Regions from separate parts of the Arthrobacter sp. D5-1 genome, predicted to be linked through region 1. Evidence: predicted binding sites of a transcription regulator. Region 1 holds the regulator's gene; each other region holds the start of a gene.

Region 1 (5,350 bases):
ACTCCAAGGTCACCGCCACCATCCAGACCGCCAGCTTCGACTCCGGCGACGTCAACCGCGATGGCCACGTCAAGGGAGAAGACTTCTTCGACGTGGAGAAGTTCCCGGAGATCACGTTCGTGTCCCGCCACGTCAAGGCCAACGGCAACAGCTTCGACCTCGTGGGCGATCTCACAATCAAGGGCGTGACCAAGGAAGTATCCATCGAAACAGAATTCAACGGTGTCGCAGTGGATCCCTTCGGCAACACCCGCGCCGGCGTTTCCGGCGAAACCACCATCAGCCGCAAGGACTTCGGCCTCACCTGGAATGCCGTTCTCGAAGCCGGTGGCGTGTTGGTCAGCGACAAGGTTGTCATCAACCTGGAACTCGCTTTCATCGCACCGGCCGCCGCATAGGCCCTCTCTCCAGACGCGGATTCACCCCAACGGCGCCACCCACAGTCCCCGGCTGTGTGGGGGCGCCGTTTCGCATTTCCGGAAGTCACCCCGCAATTGTTCGGCAAACAGCCTGTATTTACCTGCGAGTTGGCTCCGAAGTTCCTATGCAACCTTCAACCTGCGGTCTACAGTGATGCCATGAGTACCCCAGACGAAGCACCACAGCCACAGCAGCCCGGCTCCCAGCCTCCGCAGCCCGGCAATGTTCCTCCTGCGGGTTACCAGCCTCCGCAGGGCTACCAGCCACCCCAGGGTTACCAGCCGCCGTCGCAACCGGGACAATATTCACAGCCCGGCCCCACGCAGCCCGGGCCACCGCAGCCTGGCCCTGGACAGCCAACCCCGGGGCAGCCTGGTCTCCACTTCGAGATGCCCACTGACGGGCCCCGCAACTTCAACGACGTCATGCCCCAGGGCGGATTCTCGGGAATGTTCAAGACCCAGGGCCTCCCCACCGAGCTGAAGGTTTCATACTTCATCTGGGTGATCTCCGGACTCCTTGGCCTGCTGTTCGGGCTGATCGGATTCTTCGCGATCATTGCCCTCTTCGCTTTCGCCCCTGGCGTTGCAGCCATCCTGCTGATCATCCTCATCCTCACCCTGGCGGTGGCAGCGGCACAGGTAGTCCTTGCGATGAAGATGAAGGAAGGCAAAGAGTGGGCCCGCCTCGCCCTCACCATCGTGGCCGGCATCTCCTTGCTCCTCACCATTTTCAGTGCGGCCAGTGCCGGCGGCTCCAGCACGGGCCTTGGCAGCAACTGGTTCGGCTTCCTCGTCAGCGCCGTAGCCGTAGTCCTGATGTGGCTTCCGAATTCACAACTTTGGTTCAAGGCAGTCAAGGGCCACGCTTAGCGTTGAGGCAACTGCCGTCGTCGTGCCTTATCGGCGCCAATACAGGCTGAAGGCCGCGGTAAATCCTGTCGGATTGCCGCGGCTTTCATCATGAAGGCGTAAGCCAACATGATGATTTTTGCCGCGAGCCGGAAATACCTGCGTGGGATCACCTGCAGGGTCAGACCCGGGAGGTACGGTGGAAGCAGAACCACGCTGGGGGCAGGGTCATTTTGCTGATCCCGGCGGCCGCACCAGCAGTCGAACAAGCAAAGGAATGCCATGAGCAACCCTCCCTACCCGCCGTCAAACCCGGGCGATGCCAACCAGCCCGAGCAGCCGGGCACCCAGCCAGCCGCGCCGCAGTACGGCCAGCAGAGCCCCGCCGCGCCGCAGTACGGCCAGCAAAGCCCCGCCGCGCCGCAGTACGGCCAGCAGTCATCCCCGTACGGCCAGGCTCCCGGCGCTCCGCAGTACGGACAGGACACCAACTGGCCCAGCCAGCAGCCCGGTCCCACCGCTGTGCCGCCCATGGTTAACTACGCCTTCTGGATGATCGTTGCCGCCGGCATTCTTTCCGCTATCAGCTCGCTTCTGTTGGCCACCACTGGTGCTGATGCCTTCATCAGCGCCATGAACCAGCAGGCAAGCCAGCAGGGTACGGACCTCCCCGAAGGGTCCATGGAAGGCATGCGCGGTGTGATCGGTGTCAGCGCCGTCGTAGGCGCTGTTCTGGCCCTCGGTCTCTACGCCTTGGTCGCTTTCCCCGTCCGCAAGGGCAAGAACTGGGCACGGATCCTGGGCACCGTCTTCGCCGCCATCTCCGTCCTGGGCCTCACCGGCCTGTTCCAGTTCGGTGCCACCTACGGCATCCTGCAGCTCATCGTGATCCTGCTGGGAGTCGCGGCGATCGTCATGCTGTACCTGCCGGCGTCGGCCCCGTACTTCCGCAAGGCGCAGCCCTTCGGCAACCCATACCAGAACCCGTACGGCCGCTAAACACCCAGAGTTCCAGACGCTTCAAACGCGGGCGCGGACCCGGCGAAGGCTAAACAGCCTGGCCCGGTGTCTGCGCCCGTTGTGCGTGGTACGCCAAAATCTGGAGTTCCGTGGCCATGTCCACCTTGCGGAGGTTCACGTGCGGAGGAACCTGCAACAGCACCGGCGCGAAGCTGAGGATGCTCCGGATCCCGGCGGCAATCACGCGGTCGCATACAGCCTGCGCTACGGTGGCGGGCAGGGCCAGCACCACCATGTTGGTGTGGGTCCGTTCAAGGACCCGCTCAAGCTCCGCGGAGTCGCTGACGCGAAGCCACCCTACTTCGTTGCCGATCACCATGGGGTCGGCGTCGAAGATGGCTACAACGTCGAAACCGCGGGACTCAAAGCCGCCATACCGGGCCAGGGCCTTTCCGAGGTTACCGGCGCCCACAATGGCAACTTTCCAGTCATGGGTCAGACCCAGGGCGGCGGCAATGTGGCGGCTCAAGTACTGGACTTCATAGCCGACACCGCGCGTCCCATACGAGCCCACATAGGAAAGATCCTTGCGCAGGGTGGACGAGCTGACACCTGAGGCTTCCGCCAATGCTTCGGACGAAACCCGCTCCACGCCTTCAGCCAACAGGGAGTTGAGCGCGCGCAAATAGAGCGTCATCCGGGCCACGGCCGCGGGTGGGATCTGCTTTGTGGCAGGTTCGTTGTCCCCGGTTGCAGCCTCCGGGGACGGTTCCAGCGCAGTCACGGTATTCTCCATTGCGTCGCTTTGTTGTTCCACTCTATGACCCCCGGGCGGACTCAACAAAAGCCATTACCAACGGGTAACCCCTCAGCCCTCCAGGACCTTCTTCAGGGTGCGGGTGAGCCGTTCCTCGTCAATCTTCCAAAAATCGCGCTGGACGCCGTCCACCAGCACCACGGGAATCTCTTCCGCGAAGCGCTCCTGCAGTTGGGGGTCGTCGTCGATCAGCTGCTCCTTCCACTGCACGCCAAGACTTTTAGTGACACGCTCGACGGCGGCACGCGCCGCGGTGCACAGGTGGCAGTCAGCTTTGGTGAGGAGAACGACGTCGGGAATAGCCATATCTCAAAGGTACCGGCCAACCCTCTCTCACATCCCACGCCCTTCCGGCCAACCCTCTCTCACATCCCACGCCCTTCCGGCCAACCCTCTCTCACATCCCGAGCCCTTCTGTGACGCCACCGTGCGCCCTCGAACGCGGACCGCGGCGATTGACTAGACTCAAGGCATGCCCGAGGAGAAGAACGCCGCCGTGGTCGCAGATGCCTTGGTGCAGAAGCCCATAGTGCAGAAGGACAACGTGCAGAAGCGCACGGGCGAGGCCGCCTTCTTCGACGTCGACAACACCTTGATGAAGGGCGCCAGCCTCTTCCATGTGGCCCGCAAGATGTACGAACGCAAGGCCTTCACATTGTCGCAAGCGGCCGGATTCGCCTGGAAGCAGTTCAAATTCGTCATGCGCGGCGAGAACATGGAAGACGTCCACTCGGTCCGCGACTCCGCGCTTACCCTTGCTGCCGGCATCACCGTGGATGACATCAAGGCCCTGGGTGAAGAGGTCTACGACGAAATGATCGAGTCGCGGATCTGGCCGGGGACCAAGGCCCTCGCGGAACAGCATCTCAGGGTTGGACGCAAGGTCTGGCTCGTCACGGCTACACCCATCGAGGTGGCCACGGTCATTTCCACCAGGCTCGGACTCACCGGCGCCCTTGGCACCGTGGGTGAAGTGGAAGGTGGCATGTACACAGGGAAACTTGTGGGCGACATCCTGCACGGGCCGGCGAAGGCAGTCGCAGTTCAGCTCGTCGCCGATCGTGAGGGCCTGGATCTGGATCATTGCTGGGCGTACAGCGATTCCGCCAACGACATACCTTTGCTCACCATGGTGGGTCATCCCGTGGTGATCAACCCGGACGCCAGGTTGCGCCGGCACGCCCGCGAGAACAACTGGCCCGTGTACGACTTCCGTTCCGGTCGCCGCGCAGCAACGCTTGGGCTCAAGGCCGCCACGGTTGGCGGAGCGGTCTACGGCCTGTGGCGGGGTTTCTCAAGGTTCCGCGGCCCCCGCATCTGACCCTCTCTCACATCCCTCGGGCTTGACCCGGGCCCTCTCTCACATCCCTCGGGCTTGACCCGAACCCTCTCTCACATCCCTCGATGGCCTCAACGAGCCTGTGGATAACTTACGATGACTCAAGCGTTTCTGGGCGAGAATGCCAGATATGCAGAACGCCAGGCCCCTTCCGCCCCGACTGACCAACGCACCATTCACCATTGACGAGGCCGAGGCCGCAGGCCTGAAGCAATCGCACCTGTGGAATCGTGTAGGAATAGATGGGGTGAGCCGGGGCCTTTACCGTCCATCGGATTGGGATTTTGAGCTATCGGCGGCTGCAAGGTCACTGTCAGCCGCAAGTCCAGGGGCCTGGATATCCCATGTAACGGCTGCGAGGCTACATGGCGTGTGCCTTCCACCGTGGCTGTCTGATTCCAATGAATTGCATCTCAGCAAGCCGAGGCATCTCCCGTCCGTCCGCCGCAAAGGCGTAATCGGACACACGGTAGTGGCCTCCGCCGACGAGATCGAGAATGTTCAGGGCATCCGGATCAGCACTCGGTCGCGTACCTGGTTGGATCTTGCAAGACGCCTTCCGCTCGCCGACCTGGTCTGCATGGGTGACGAGCTCATTCGCAGACCCAGGCCGGACTTCGAAGCACGCGATAAACCGTTCACCACGCTGGAGGCACTTCGCGGGCTGGTGGGCAGGCACCGCAATCTACAGGGCGTCGTCAGGGCACGAGAAGCATTGGAGCTCATGCGTATTGGCTCCGACTCCGCGCCCGAGTCACTGCTCCGCTTGGCAATGTTGGACGCCGGTATCCCCGAACCGGAGTTGCAGGTGCTACTCCGCCCGAACGATCCTTTTTCGCCGTCCGCGGACTTGGGCTTCCGTGGCCGGCGGGTAGCAATACAGTACGACGGCGGCCATCACCTTGGGCGCGAACAGATATTTAGCGATCGGCGACGCGACAAGGCGTTCGAAGCAGCAGGCTG
Region 2 (5,350 bases), 1.5 Mb from region 1:
CAGGTGTTCGTCACCCGGGGATTTATCGCCGGAATCTTCGGGCGGCTGTTCGCTTTGGGCTCCTACCGCGGCAGCTTCCAGGGTGAACTGGATACTTTCCGAAAACTCGTCGAGCGCGATGCCATGGGGCCGGGCTAGCCCGCAGGGCGGCCGTGGATCCGGACCGACAGTTCGTCTGCCGCCTTCCGGATACGTGAAGCCAACACCGGCCATTGCTCAGCCGGCACTTTGTCCTCCAAGAAGGTAACGGCGACTGCCGCCGTCGGCCAGCCCACGTGGTCCGTCACTGCGGCGGCGATGGAGCCGAATCCCGGCGTAATTTCGCCGTTTTCCGTGGCGTAGCCACGCTGCCGCACTTGATCGAGGTGAGACGACAACGCGGAGTATTTCATGATGGGGAACTCCACCTCGTGCCGCGAAGTGAAGGCGGCGGCGTTTGGATACAGCGCGCGGACCTGCGACTTTGGCAGTGCGGCCAGGATGGCGCGGCCTGACGCAGTGAGGTGGCTGGGCAGGCGGACCCCGACGTCGGTCACCAGGCTGGGGCGGTTCTTGGCGCGTTCCTCCACGATGTAGAGGACGTCGCGGCCATGAAGCACCGCGAGGTGCGCGCTTTCGCCGATCACATCAACCAGTGACGCGAGCATGGGCCGGCCAAGCCGGGACAAAGGCTCCTGGCGTGAGTATGCCGAGCTGAGTTCGAAGGCGCTGATGCCGAGCCCGTATCGCTGCTCTTCGTGGAGGTGCAGGACGAAGCCGTTGGCCTCCATCACACCCAACAGGTGGTAGACGCTGGATCGTGGCAAGCCCAGTGCCGTGGCGATGTTTGACGCCGCCATTGGGCCTCGTCGCGAGGCCAGCAGCTTCAGGATCCGCAGGGTATTCTCGGCGGCAGGGACTTTGGAAGTGGCCTTGCCTGGTGCCACTGGCGACGTTGTCATGGTTCCTCACTGCTCAGGGTTCGGGACCAGCGGAACATGCGACTGTCCGGTATCCCGTACTCAAGCGTGCACCCTGGGGGGCTCCGCAGCCAACCCGTCAGGCTTGCCCGGTGTCTGGAGTACCAGACAGTTCCTGCTAGCCCCAGCCATTGGCCGGGGCTGGGGCAGGACCCGGGCTACGGCTTCGGGGCCGGGGCAGTTGCCGTCGCCGGCACTGGACCTTTCCTGCGGAGCAGGAAGGTGATGGCACCGGCAGCAGCGAGGACCAGCGCCGCAATCAGGCCGATCGTCCAACCGCCCAGCCCGGCAGATGAAGCTGCCAAGGGAGCCGCCGCCTCTTGCGACAACGACTCCTCCGACGCCGACTCGCTGGGCCACGTCGCAGCCGGCGGAACATCGACATCTGTGATGTCCGGACGTTCAGCATCAACAGGCTCGCCGTCCGGCGCCTCGCCTGTGACGGGAAGCGCGACGGCGGGAACTGGCGCCTGCGGCCATGGCACCACGGTGGGAGCTGCTCCGAACAGTTCGGAAGAATCAGCCCTTGGTACGTTCAACGGAAGCTTCCCGCGCGCCTGCTCTGCCGCCGCAGCGGTCCTTGCTGCCTCAGCGGCCCTGGCTGCCTCTGCCGCACGGGCTGATTCGGCGGCTTTCGCTGCCTCTGCTTGGCGAGCCGCTTCGGCGGCCTTCTCAGCGGCGGCCGCTGTACCGGCGTCGAGCGCTGCCCTATCCGCCAACCCGGCGAGTTCGGCAATCATGGCGTCGATCGAGGCAACGTGGGCGGCGGTGGCTTCGTCGCGCTTGGCAGCAGCAAACTGCCCGGCGGCGGCGAACGCCCGAAGGTCAGCCCGGCTGCCCTCCAGCGCCACAGTGGCAGCCGCCCGCCGTTCCGCACCCTTGTCCAGGGTGGCGTAGGCAAGGATGCGGTTGTCCAGGTCTTGCGCAGCAACGAAACCATACTCAAGGAAATAGCGGACATCTGCGTGGTTGGCAGAGCCCAAGGCAATATCCGCGGCTTTGTTGACGTGACTGCCGCCCTGGGCCAGTAGTTGATAGACCCGCTGACGGTCCGCGCCGAACGCAGACACACCGCTTGAGTCCAACCTGACAGCCTCACCGTAGCCCGTGGTGACGAAGTCCTTGATGGCCGAATCCCCGCCCAACAAGGCAGTCGCGGCGGACTTCTTCACTTCAGGCGTGCCGACCAGTGCGAGATTCAGGGTGACCTGCCGGGCCTCATTGATCAGTGCGTCGAGGTTGGCACCGGGAGCGGTGAGGGTCACCAGAAGTCCGGGCAATTCCTTGGCGGCTTTTGCAAAGGCTTCCTTGAACGGCTTCTCGGAAGCCAGGCTTGCGCTGTCCAGGACATTTCGCGGAACAGCCTGGGCACTGAGGAGATCACGATCAACACTCTGACGTGTCGCGTCTGCTTTCCGTGCAGCCGCAGCGGCGCTCCTGGCCTGTTCGACGGCGGTCTTCGCTCGGTCAGCTACTGCTGCGGCCCCGACGGGGTTGGCCTTGATGTCGTCCTTGACCTGCTGGAGCAGCGCAGTCACGGCGGCCGCCTCAGCGTGATGGTCGCCTGCAACGAACTGCCCATAGCGCAGGAAATCAGCCACGATCTCAGAGTCGTCGGTTTCCAGCGCTGCCTTGGCAGCAACAGAAACGGCAGGATTCCCGGAAGCAATGAGGCCATATGCCGATTGGCGGTCTGCCATCTTTGCCTTGTCCCTCCACCCGGTCAGGACGAACTGCTCCACGGCTTTTTCGCCTTCGTCGAGGCTTTTGGACGCCTCCCGTTGAACGTGGACGTTGCCGTAGTGAAGGAAGTAGGTGGCCACGGTCCGGAGTTCACCCCGCCATGTTCCGGCCCAGCCTTCTGCGAGGAAGGCATCGATCTTGCCCGGATCACCGGTAGCAAGGATCTTCTGAGCGACGGAGCGAACATGCCCGCTCCCCCGCTCCGTCAGCTCGGTGACCAACTGCTTGCGGTCCGCTGCCAGCGGGGCGTCCTGTCCGCCGTCGACGAATGCCTGGACCGCACCTGCGCCGCCCACCAGGGCCGACGCCGCTGCTGCCCGGGCGGCCGGGCCACCCGTCCTCCACAACTCAAGGACGCCCGCCGTGTCAGTGGCCCGCTGGACATACGGCAAAGGAGCCTGCGATGCGCTGGGAACCTCAAAATCGGGATTGTCGTACGCCTGCGCTGGGGATGCAAAGAGCAAAGACGCGCCAGTCACAGCGGCAACAACGGCAGCGGCCCAACGGCGTCGAGTGTGACGAAGTACAGAAATCAAAAGTCCCCCATAAGGATGCGGTGGCAGCGCTGAATTCAAGGGGGCGAGGCTGAAAACGAGGGATGCCTGACCGTATTGATGAGCTGTCCGCGGTCATCATATCCGAACGGAGACTATGACTTTGACCACCCTCCCAAAACCGCCCCGTCAGTTAAAACCGCCCCGTCAGTTAAAGCAGCCCCGTCCGTTACAGCGGCCCTGTCCGCCAAAGCAGTGTCTGCGATCAAAGACACCAAACCCCCGTGAGTCCGATCACAAGAGGCCCAAAAGTGATCTGCTGGATAGCGATCCCCTCCCAAAGACGAGAAGGTTTTACTATGCAACAAACCAAGCTGGCCGCGGAGAACTCTGTCCTCCAGGCCGCGGGTACGGCGCTCAGCCGAGGCCTGAACGTCCGCCATATCCGCTTCATGGCCCTCGGATCCGCAATCGGCACGGGCCTCTTCTACGGCTCTGCTTCTGCGATTCAGAAAGCCGGTCCGGCCGTCCTGCTGGCCTACATCATTGGCGGCGCGGCCGTGTTCATGGTGATGCGCGCCCTCGGCGAAATGGCCGTCCGACACCCCGTGTCCGGGTCCTTCGGCCAGTACGCGTCGAAGTATCTGGGACCGTTCGCGGGATTCGTGACCGGGTGGACGTACGTGTTCGAGATGGCCATTGTGGCCATCGCCGACGTCACTGCCTTCAGCATCTATATGGGGTTCTGGTTCCCCCAGGTGGACAGATGGATCTGGGTGCTCGCGATCATTCTGTTCCTTGGCGCCATGAACCTGCTCAGCGTGAAGGTGTTCGGCGAACTTGAGTTCTGGTTCTCGCTCATCAAGGTGGTGGCGATCATCGCCATGATCGCCGGCGGTGCAGCGATTGTGGTGTTCGGCTTCCAAACGGGCGACGGCGGCGGCGTGGCACCGGGACTGGGGAACCTTGTGAACCACGGTGGTTTCTTCCCAAACGGCTTCGAGGGGCTCCTGGCCGCGTTCGCCGTGGTGATGTTTGCCTTTGGCGGGATCGAAACCATCGGCATTACCGCGGGCGAAGCCACCAACCCCAAGAAAGTCATCCCGCAGGCCGTTAATACCGTGCCGGTCCGCGTGCTGCTCTTCTACGTGCTGACGTTGGGTGTGCTGATGAGCATCTTCCCGTGGAACGAGATCGGCAGCAGCGGCAGCCCGTTCGTGCAGATCTTCGACGGCCTGGGCATCCCGGCCGCACCGCACATCCTCAACGCCGTAGTCATTACCGCCGCGCTCTCCGCTATCAACAGCGACATCTTCGGAGCCGGCCGCATCCTGTTCGGCCTCGCTCAACAGGGTCACGCACCGAAGAGCTTCAGCAAGATCTCGCGGCACGGCGTTCCGTGGATGACAGTGGTGATGATGGGCTGCATCCTGCTGGTTGGCGTCGTGCTGAACGCTGTGATTCCCGAGGACGTCTTTGTGCTCATCGCATCGATCGCCACCTTTGCCACTGTGTGGGTCTGGGTGATGATCCTGGCGTCGCACGTGGCCATGAAGCGGGAAATCAAGCGCAAGGGGCTGCCGGCGTCGGAATTCGGTTCTCCGCTGTGGCCTGCTGCGTCCATCCTGACCATGGCCTTCATGGCGATGGTCATCATCATCCTCGGCGTTTTCGAGGACACCCGGGTAGCCCTGTATGTCGGCGGTACCTGGTTGGTCCTGCTGTTCGTGGCCTACAAACTCTGGGTCCGCGGTGGCGGCCTGCGCCGGGCAGAACTGGTGGACGAAACCGCCTGATTTACTGCGCCGAAACGACAGTTAATGCCAATGTTCACGCTGAACATTGGCATTAACTGTCGCCCCGCGAGGGGGTCAAGCTCAGATGGCAGCAGCTGCGGAGCGCACGGCCTCGGACAAGGCAGTTGCCGGGCGCCCGATCAGTTTCCGGAGATCACCGGTGGTCACCAAAAGATCGCCACGGCCAATGCCCAGATCGGTATCCGCCAGGATCTGCGCGAAGCCTTCGGGTACCCCTGCGCCCGTCAGGAGATCGGCGTACTGATCTGCCGGGAGGTCCCGGTATTCGATTGATTTGCCTGATGCAGCGCTGATTTCGGCGGCCAACTCGTCCAAGGTAAAGGCCTCGTCCCCGCCC
Region 3 (5,350 bases), 1.0 Mb from region 1:
GCACGGTCACCTCGAGCTGTAGATGGTCTGTTGCTCCGGACAGGAGGAGAGGACGCCCTTCATGGCGTCCTTTTCCGCCTGTGTTACCCAGAGCTTGTACGCGGCCTTCACGGAAATTTGCCGGGCGACGTAGTGGCAGCGGAAGTTCTTGTTGGCCGGCAGCCACGTCGCAGCGTCACCCGCCCCTTTTTTGACGTTCGCAGGACCGTCGGCCGCAATCAGGTTCAAAGGATCGTTGGCGAAAGTCTGCCGCTGCTGAACGGTCAGGTGTTGTGCCCCTTTTTGCCATGCGTCCGCCAAGGCAACCACATGGTCGATTTGGACGGCCGCACTTGTTTCCTGCCCCCGCCTGAAAACCACCTGTGCCCCGGTGTAGGGTTCGTTGAAACTGCCACCGGCCACCTTGCAGGAAGATCCTTCTGTGAACTCGACAGCGGAAAGGTCACGCCGGAGGATGTCGTTCCTGGTGTCGCACCCGTTACGGTCGGCATCGGCCCAGGCCTGTCCGAAGGCCGCCCGGTCATAGTCTGATTTGGGGGCCCTGCCCTTGACCTGCAGCCGGTCCAAGGCATCGGCGGCCTTCTCGGCAGTCACCGGGGCGGCGCCGCGCACGGGTTTCATCCAGAGGGGGTTGTAAACGGGCGCTTCGCTGGGTCCTGCTACCCATGGATCTGCTGCGGAGAATTGGCCCGCGGTGAAAAACCAGGACAGCGCCGCCACGATGGTTGCGGCAGCCAAGGCGAGAATCGTCCATGCTTGCCGGGATCTGCGGCGGGCGCGTTTGTAGGCAGACCAGGTGATACTCAAGGGACTCCGTCCAGTGGGGGCAGGCATGTCCTACGAGCGTAGGACAAGGCCCCGACAGAAAGAGCCGGTATCCACAGTGTGTAGGAGAAGTCACACCGTGGGGCGGATCTCCGGGTTTATTGCTCGCGCAGCACGCGTTGGAGGTCCTCGGTTGCCAGCGCGAGGAGTGCCCGCAGTTGCTCCACCCGTTGGTCCGGGACGTCGCCGGAGGCGTTGGCCGCAACAGCCTGATCCAGGAGTTTTTGGGCTTGTTTGTGATTGGCTCGGGCTACGTCCAGTGCGTGTTCCAGTGCTGTTTCGTGCTCCAAAGTTGATTCATTTTCCATGAACCCATTTTGGTCAGGTTTCCCGGCTGATACCAGTGATTCAGCCGGGAAACCCGCGAATACTTACGGCTACTAGGCGCCGGCCGTTTCCAGAACGGCGATGGGAGCCACGACGTCGCGGGCAGGGAACGACGGCGGGTTGACGCCGGCCATTTCCTCCATGACACGGACAACCTGGCATGAGTAACCGAACTCGTTGTCGTACCAAACGTAAAGTACGAGGTTCTTGTCATTGGAGATCGTTGCCAGGCCGTCGACGATGCCTGCACGGCGCGAGCCGACGAAGTCCGTTGAGACAACATCGGGAGAATCGATGTAGTCGATCTGCTTCCGAAGATCGGAGTGCAAGGACATTTCGCGAAGGAAGTCGTTGACTTCGTCCCGGGTGGTGCCCTTTTCCAGGTTCAGGTTGAGGATTGCCATGGAAACATCCGGCGTGGGAACGCGGATGGCATTGCCGGTCAACTTGCCCTGAAGTTCCGGCAGAGCCTTGGCCACGGCCTTGGCGGCACCGGTTTCGGTGATGACCATGTTCAGCGCAGCGGAACGTCCGCGGCGATCGCCCTTGTGGAAGTTGTCAATAAGGTTCTGGTCGTTCGTGAACGAGTGCACTGTTTCCACGTGGCCGTGGATGATGCCGAACTTGTCATTGATGGCCTTGAGCACCGGTGTAATGGCGTTGGTGGTGCAGGAAGCAGCAGTGACGATCTTGTCATCGTCCGAGATGTCCTTGTGGTTGATGCCGTGGACGATGTTCTTGAGGTCGCCCTTGCCCGGAGCTGTGAGCAGGACGCGGGCAGCACCCTTGCTTTGCAGGTGCTGGGAGAGGCCCTCAGCGTCGCGCCAGCGGCCCGTGTTGTCGACTACCAGGGCGTCCTTGATTCCGTAGGCGGTGTAGTCCACCGTGGCGGGGTTGTCCGAGTAGATGACCTGGACCTGGACGCCGTTGGCAGTGATGGTGTTGGCTTCCTCGTCAACGCGGATGGTGCCCTCGAAGGAGCCGTGCACGGAGTCGCGGCGCAGCAGGCTCGCGCGCTTCACAAGATCATTCTCGGCGCCCTTGCGCACTACGATCGCACGGAGTCGAAGGCCGTGTCCGCCGCCGGCCTTTTCGATGAGGATGCGGGCCAGGAGACGGCCGATCCGGCCGAAGCCGTAAAGCACGACGTCGGTGCTGGTCCGGTCGTCAGCGCCGCGCTTGCCCACGATCTCGGCAAGTTCAGCGCGCAAGTACTCGTCCAGGGAGGCGCCATTGCCTTCTGCCCGGAACTTTTCGGTCAGGCGCGCGATGTCAATGGCTGCTGCGCCGAGTTCCAGCTCCGACAGGGCGTTCAGCAAGGGTGCGGTCTCTTCGAGCAGGAGCTCGTGGTTGCTCATCCGGCGGGCAAATCGGTGCGCCTTGAGGATGTTCATGGTGGACTTGTTGATCAGGCTGCGGCCATGGATGCTGGTGACCACGTTGTTTTCCCGGTACAGCCGGCCGATCACCGGAATCATGGCCTCGGCGAGAGCCTCCCGGCCCATCCACTTATCAAGACAAGAATCTGACGTCTGGCTCACAGAACTACCTTCCTTGGGTCAACCACATACGTCCTCGTATGCAGATGGCAGCGGCCGCCCGGAGTAGTCCTGCGGCACATGCGCCGGCGGGCTTCGGTCCACCCACAGCGCCTTGAACGAGAGCAAAGAAAATCCGCCGGCTGCGAACGCAGTCCCGGCGGCAGAACATCTACGTTCAGTAACCATTCTAGGGCGGAAGGAGGGGGCGTAGGCCGCCCAGGGGCGTGAAATCACTCACACGGCGCGTTTACGCGAGTCATAAATGGATGGGTCGACCGATACGCCGGGTTCTGTCATCCCCTACCGTTACCGGAAAGGGAGTGGCGGCCATCCATCTACGAACGCCGTTGCCGACGCCCTCCAGCAGCCTACCCGGACACTCGGGCGAGCAGCCCTCAAACGTGTCCTGTCTGGCCTTGCTCCGGGTGGGGTTTACCTAGCCTCCCCGGTCACCCAGGGAGCTGGTGGTCTCTTACACCACCGTTTCACCCTTACCTGCTGCTCCGCGATGAAAAACATCACGCAGCGCAGGCGGTCTGTTCTCTGTGGCACTGGCCTGCGGGTTACCCCGAGTGGGCGTTACCCACCACCCTGCTCTACGGAGCCCGGACGTTCCTCGAGCCACTTTCGTGACGCGCGACCGCCTGGTCGACCCATCCGTCGTCCAGTCTACCGGCGTTGGGACCGGCCAAAGTCCGGCGGTAATATCGACGGGTGCTGATTCTGCTGCCGCCTTCCGAAGGCAAGACCCCTGCCCCCAAAGGTCCCGTCATCGAGTGGGAGTCGCTGAGCTTTCCGGAGCTGAATCCTTACCGGGCAAAAGTGCTCGAGGCTTTGGGCACAGTGAGCGCACACGAGGACGCACTTTCCCTCCTGGGCGTCGGCGCCTCGTTGCGGGACGACGTCGAACGTAATACCCGGCTCCATACCGAACCGGCAGCCCCTGCGTACCAGGTGTATTCGGGCGTGCTTTACGATGCCCTGGGCTATAACAGCATGACGCCAACCCAGCGCCGTAAGGCCACTGAATCCATTCTGGTGGTGTCCGCCCTCTGGGGCGCCATCGGCTTTGGCGACCATGTGCCTGCCTACCGGCTGTCCATGGGAACGGCACTGCCCGACGTCGGACGCCTCGCCTCGTTCTGGAAGCCGCAGCTTAACGCCGCCCTCGCCTCACGTGCCGACGGCGAACTCATGGTGGATTGCCGCTCCAGCACCTATGCCGCTGCTTGGGCTCCCCCAGCCGCGCAGACGGTCAACGTCAACGTCTTCAATGAAGCCAACGGCAAGCGCACAGTGGTGAGCCACTTCGCCAAGCACACCCGCGGAGAATTGGCGCGGCACTTGATCACCCGGCGTGGCAAGGCGCCGGCAACCCCGGATCAACTCCTGAAGGCTGCCGGCGAAGTCTGGACGGCAGAACTCGTTGAGGGCACTTCCCGCAAGCCCCACGCGCTCAACATCATCCTGTCCAGCTGAGTTCGGGCCGGCCAGGTAAGGCCCTGTCAGTTCCAGTCTGCCGAACGGACCAGGATAACGCCTGAGTCCGGGCAGAACACGATGTCATCGTCCGCGGCGGCTTTGACTTCGGCGAGGTCTCCCGGGCTGAGCATCATGCCGGATCCCTCGGATTTGCCGTGGAACAGCCGGGCAGCGCCCACTCCCCTCTTGGCAATGGTCTTCTCGTATACGGCCAGGAGGCCGGCATCCAAAGCCTCCGCAAAAGCCGCGCGCTGGCCCCGCACCACCGTCTCTTCAGCAGCGATCTCTGCGATCGCCTCATCGAGTTCTGCCCGGATGCTGCCGAAGGATCCCTGGATGTCATCGACGATCACCTGCTGGGCAGCCTGGCGTTCGCGCAACGTATCCAAGCGTTCCAGGATCTCGAGCTCGACGTCTTCAAGGTCAGAGCGGCGCTTGTTCAGTGAGGCAATGTCGCTTTGGAGCGCCACCAGATCCTTGGACAGGCCGGTGCCGCTGTTGAGCCGGGTCTCGTCACGCTCAATGCGGGTGGCCACCTGCTCCACGTCGGCTTCCGCCCGGCGAAGTTCGGCCTCGGCGTCATGGACGGCAACTTTGGCTGCCCCCAGCTCGCCGTTGGCCACGTTCAGCGCATCCGTGAGGTCCGTGATCCGGGGATCCGTCTCCAGGACTTTCCGACGGCCGGCCAGCGACTTCAGCTTGGCATCCAGTCCCTGCAGTTCAAGCAATTTCAGTTGTTCTGCCGGTGCTGCTTTCGCCACGCTTACCTCCGCTTATCGATGCCGGGCCTGGAGATCAGTTCCGGCCGGACCGGCCCCATCCTGTTGAGACCGTCCGTATCCTTCTAGACTCTAGTCCCCGCCGGGAGTGAGTATGAAGTCCCAGGGATCGCTGTTGGTGCTGCTGACACGGATCTCGACGTCGTAGCCCTGGTCTGCGAGCACGTTGCCCAGCGCTTCTGCGGCGGCAGGCAGCCACAGCCACTCGCTGGCAAAGTGTGAAACGTCGATCAAATATGGCCGGCCATTGCTTGCACCCTCACGGGCTTCGGAGGCCGGGTGGTGGCGCATGTCAGCGGTCACGTATACGTCGGCATGGCTGGCACGAACGGCGTCGAACAAGCTGTCGCCGGCGCCGCCGCAGACGGCAACCCGCCGCACCAGCCCGTCCTTGTC

What was found. The regulator Rex, encoded in region 1, represses fermentation and respiration genes when NADH is low (regulators of the CRP and FNR family bind a similar motif). The targets are predictions, from matches to a motif close to CTTGTGAANNNNTTCACAAG.
Region 2: a site for Rex is predicted at 3,478-3,497, ahead of AYX22_RS02615 (ALF repeat-containing protein). Genes of this name have one in related genera too.
Region 3: a site for Rex is predicted at 2,915-2,934, ahead of AYX22_RS12585 (glyceraldehyde-3-phosphate dehydrogenase). Genes of this name have one in related genera too.

What each region holds. Positions count from the first base shown of each region.
Region 1 is NZ_CP014571.1:3,766,686-3,772,035, forward strand. It holds gene AYX22_RS17335 (YceI family protein) at 1-398, shown strand, start outside; gene AYX22_RS17340 (hypothetical protein) at 579-1,292, shown strand; gene AYX22_RS17345 (hypothetical protein) at 1,554-2,270, shown strand; gene AYX22_RS17350 (redox-sensing transcriptional repressor Rex) at 2,320-3,015, opposite strand; gene AYX22_RS17355 (glutaredoxin family protein) at 3,100-3,354, opposite strand; gene AYX22_RS17360 (HAD-IB family hydrolase) at 3,521-4,369, shown strand; gene AYX22_RS24370 (DUF559 domain-containing protein) at 4,860-5,350, shown strand, end outside.
Region 2 is NZ_CP014571.1:529,083-534,432, reverse strand. It holds gene AYX22_RS02625 (SRPBCC domain-containing protein) at 1-138, shown strand, start outside; gene AYX22_RS02620 (IclR family transcriptional regulator) at 135-941, opposite strand; gene AYX22_RS02615 (ALF repeat-containing protein) at 1,118-3,238, opposite strand; gene AYX22_RS02610 (amino acid permease) at 3,556-4,992, shown strand; gene AYX22_RS02605 (SDR family oxidoreductase) at 5,074-5,350, opposite strand, start outside.
Region 3 is NZ_CP014571.1:2,763,065-2,768,414, forward strand. It holds gene AYX22_RS12570 (acyltransferase domain-containing protein) at 1-22, shown strand, start outside; gene AYX22_RS12575 (HNH endonuclease family protein) at 7-807, opposite strand; gene AYX22_RS12580 (hypothetical protein) at 924-1,133, opposite strand; gene AYX22_RS12585 (glyceraldehyde-3-phosphate dehydrogenase) at 1,206-2,657, opposite strand; RNA gene rnpB (RNase P RNA component class A) at 2,957-3,349, opposite strand; gene AYX22_RS12595 (peroxide stress protein YaaA) at 3,408-4,172, shown strand; gene AYX22_RS12600 (C4-type zinc ribbon domain-containing protein) at 4,199-4,936, opposite strand; gene AYX22_RS12605 (Nif3-like dinuclear metal center hexameric protein) at 5,027-5,350, opposite strand, start outside.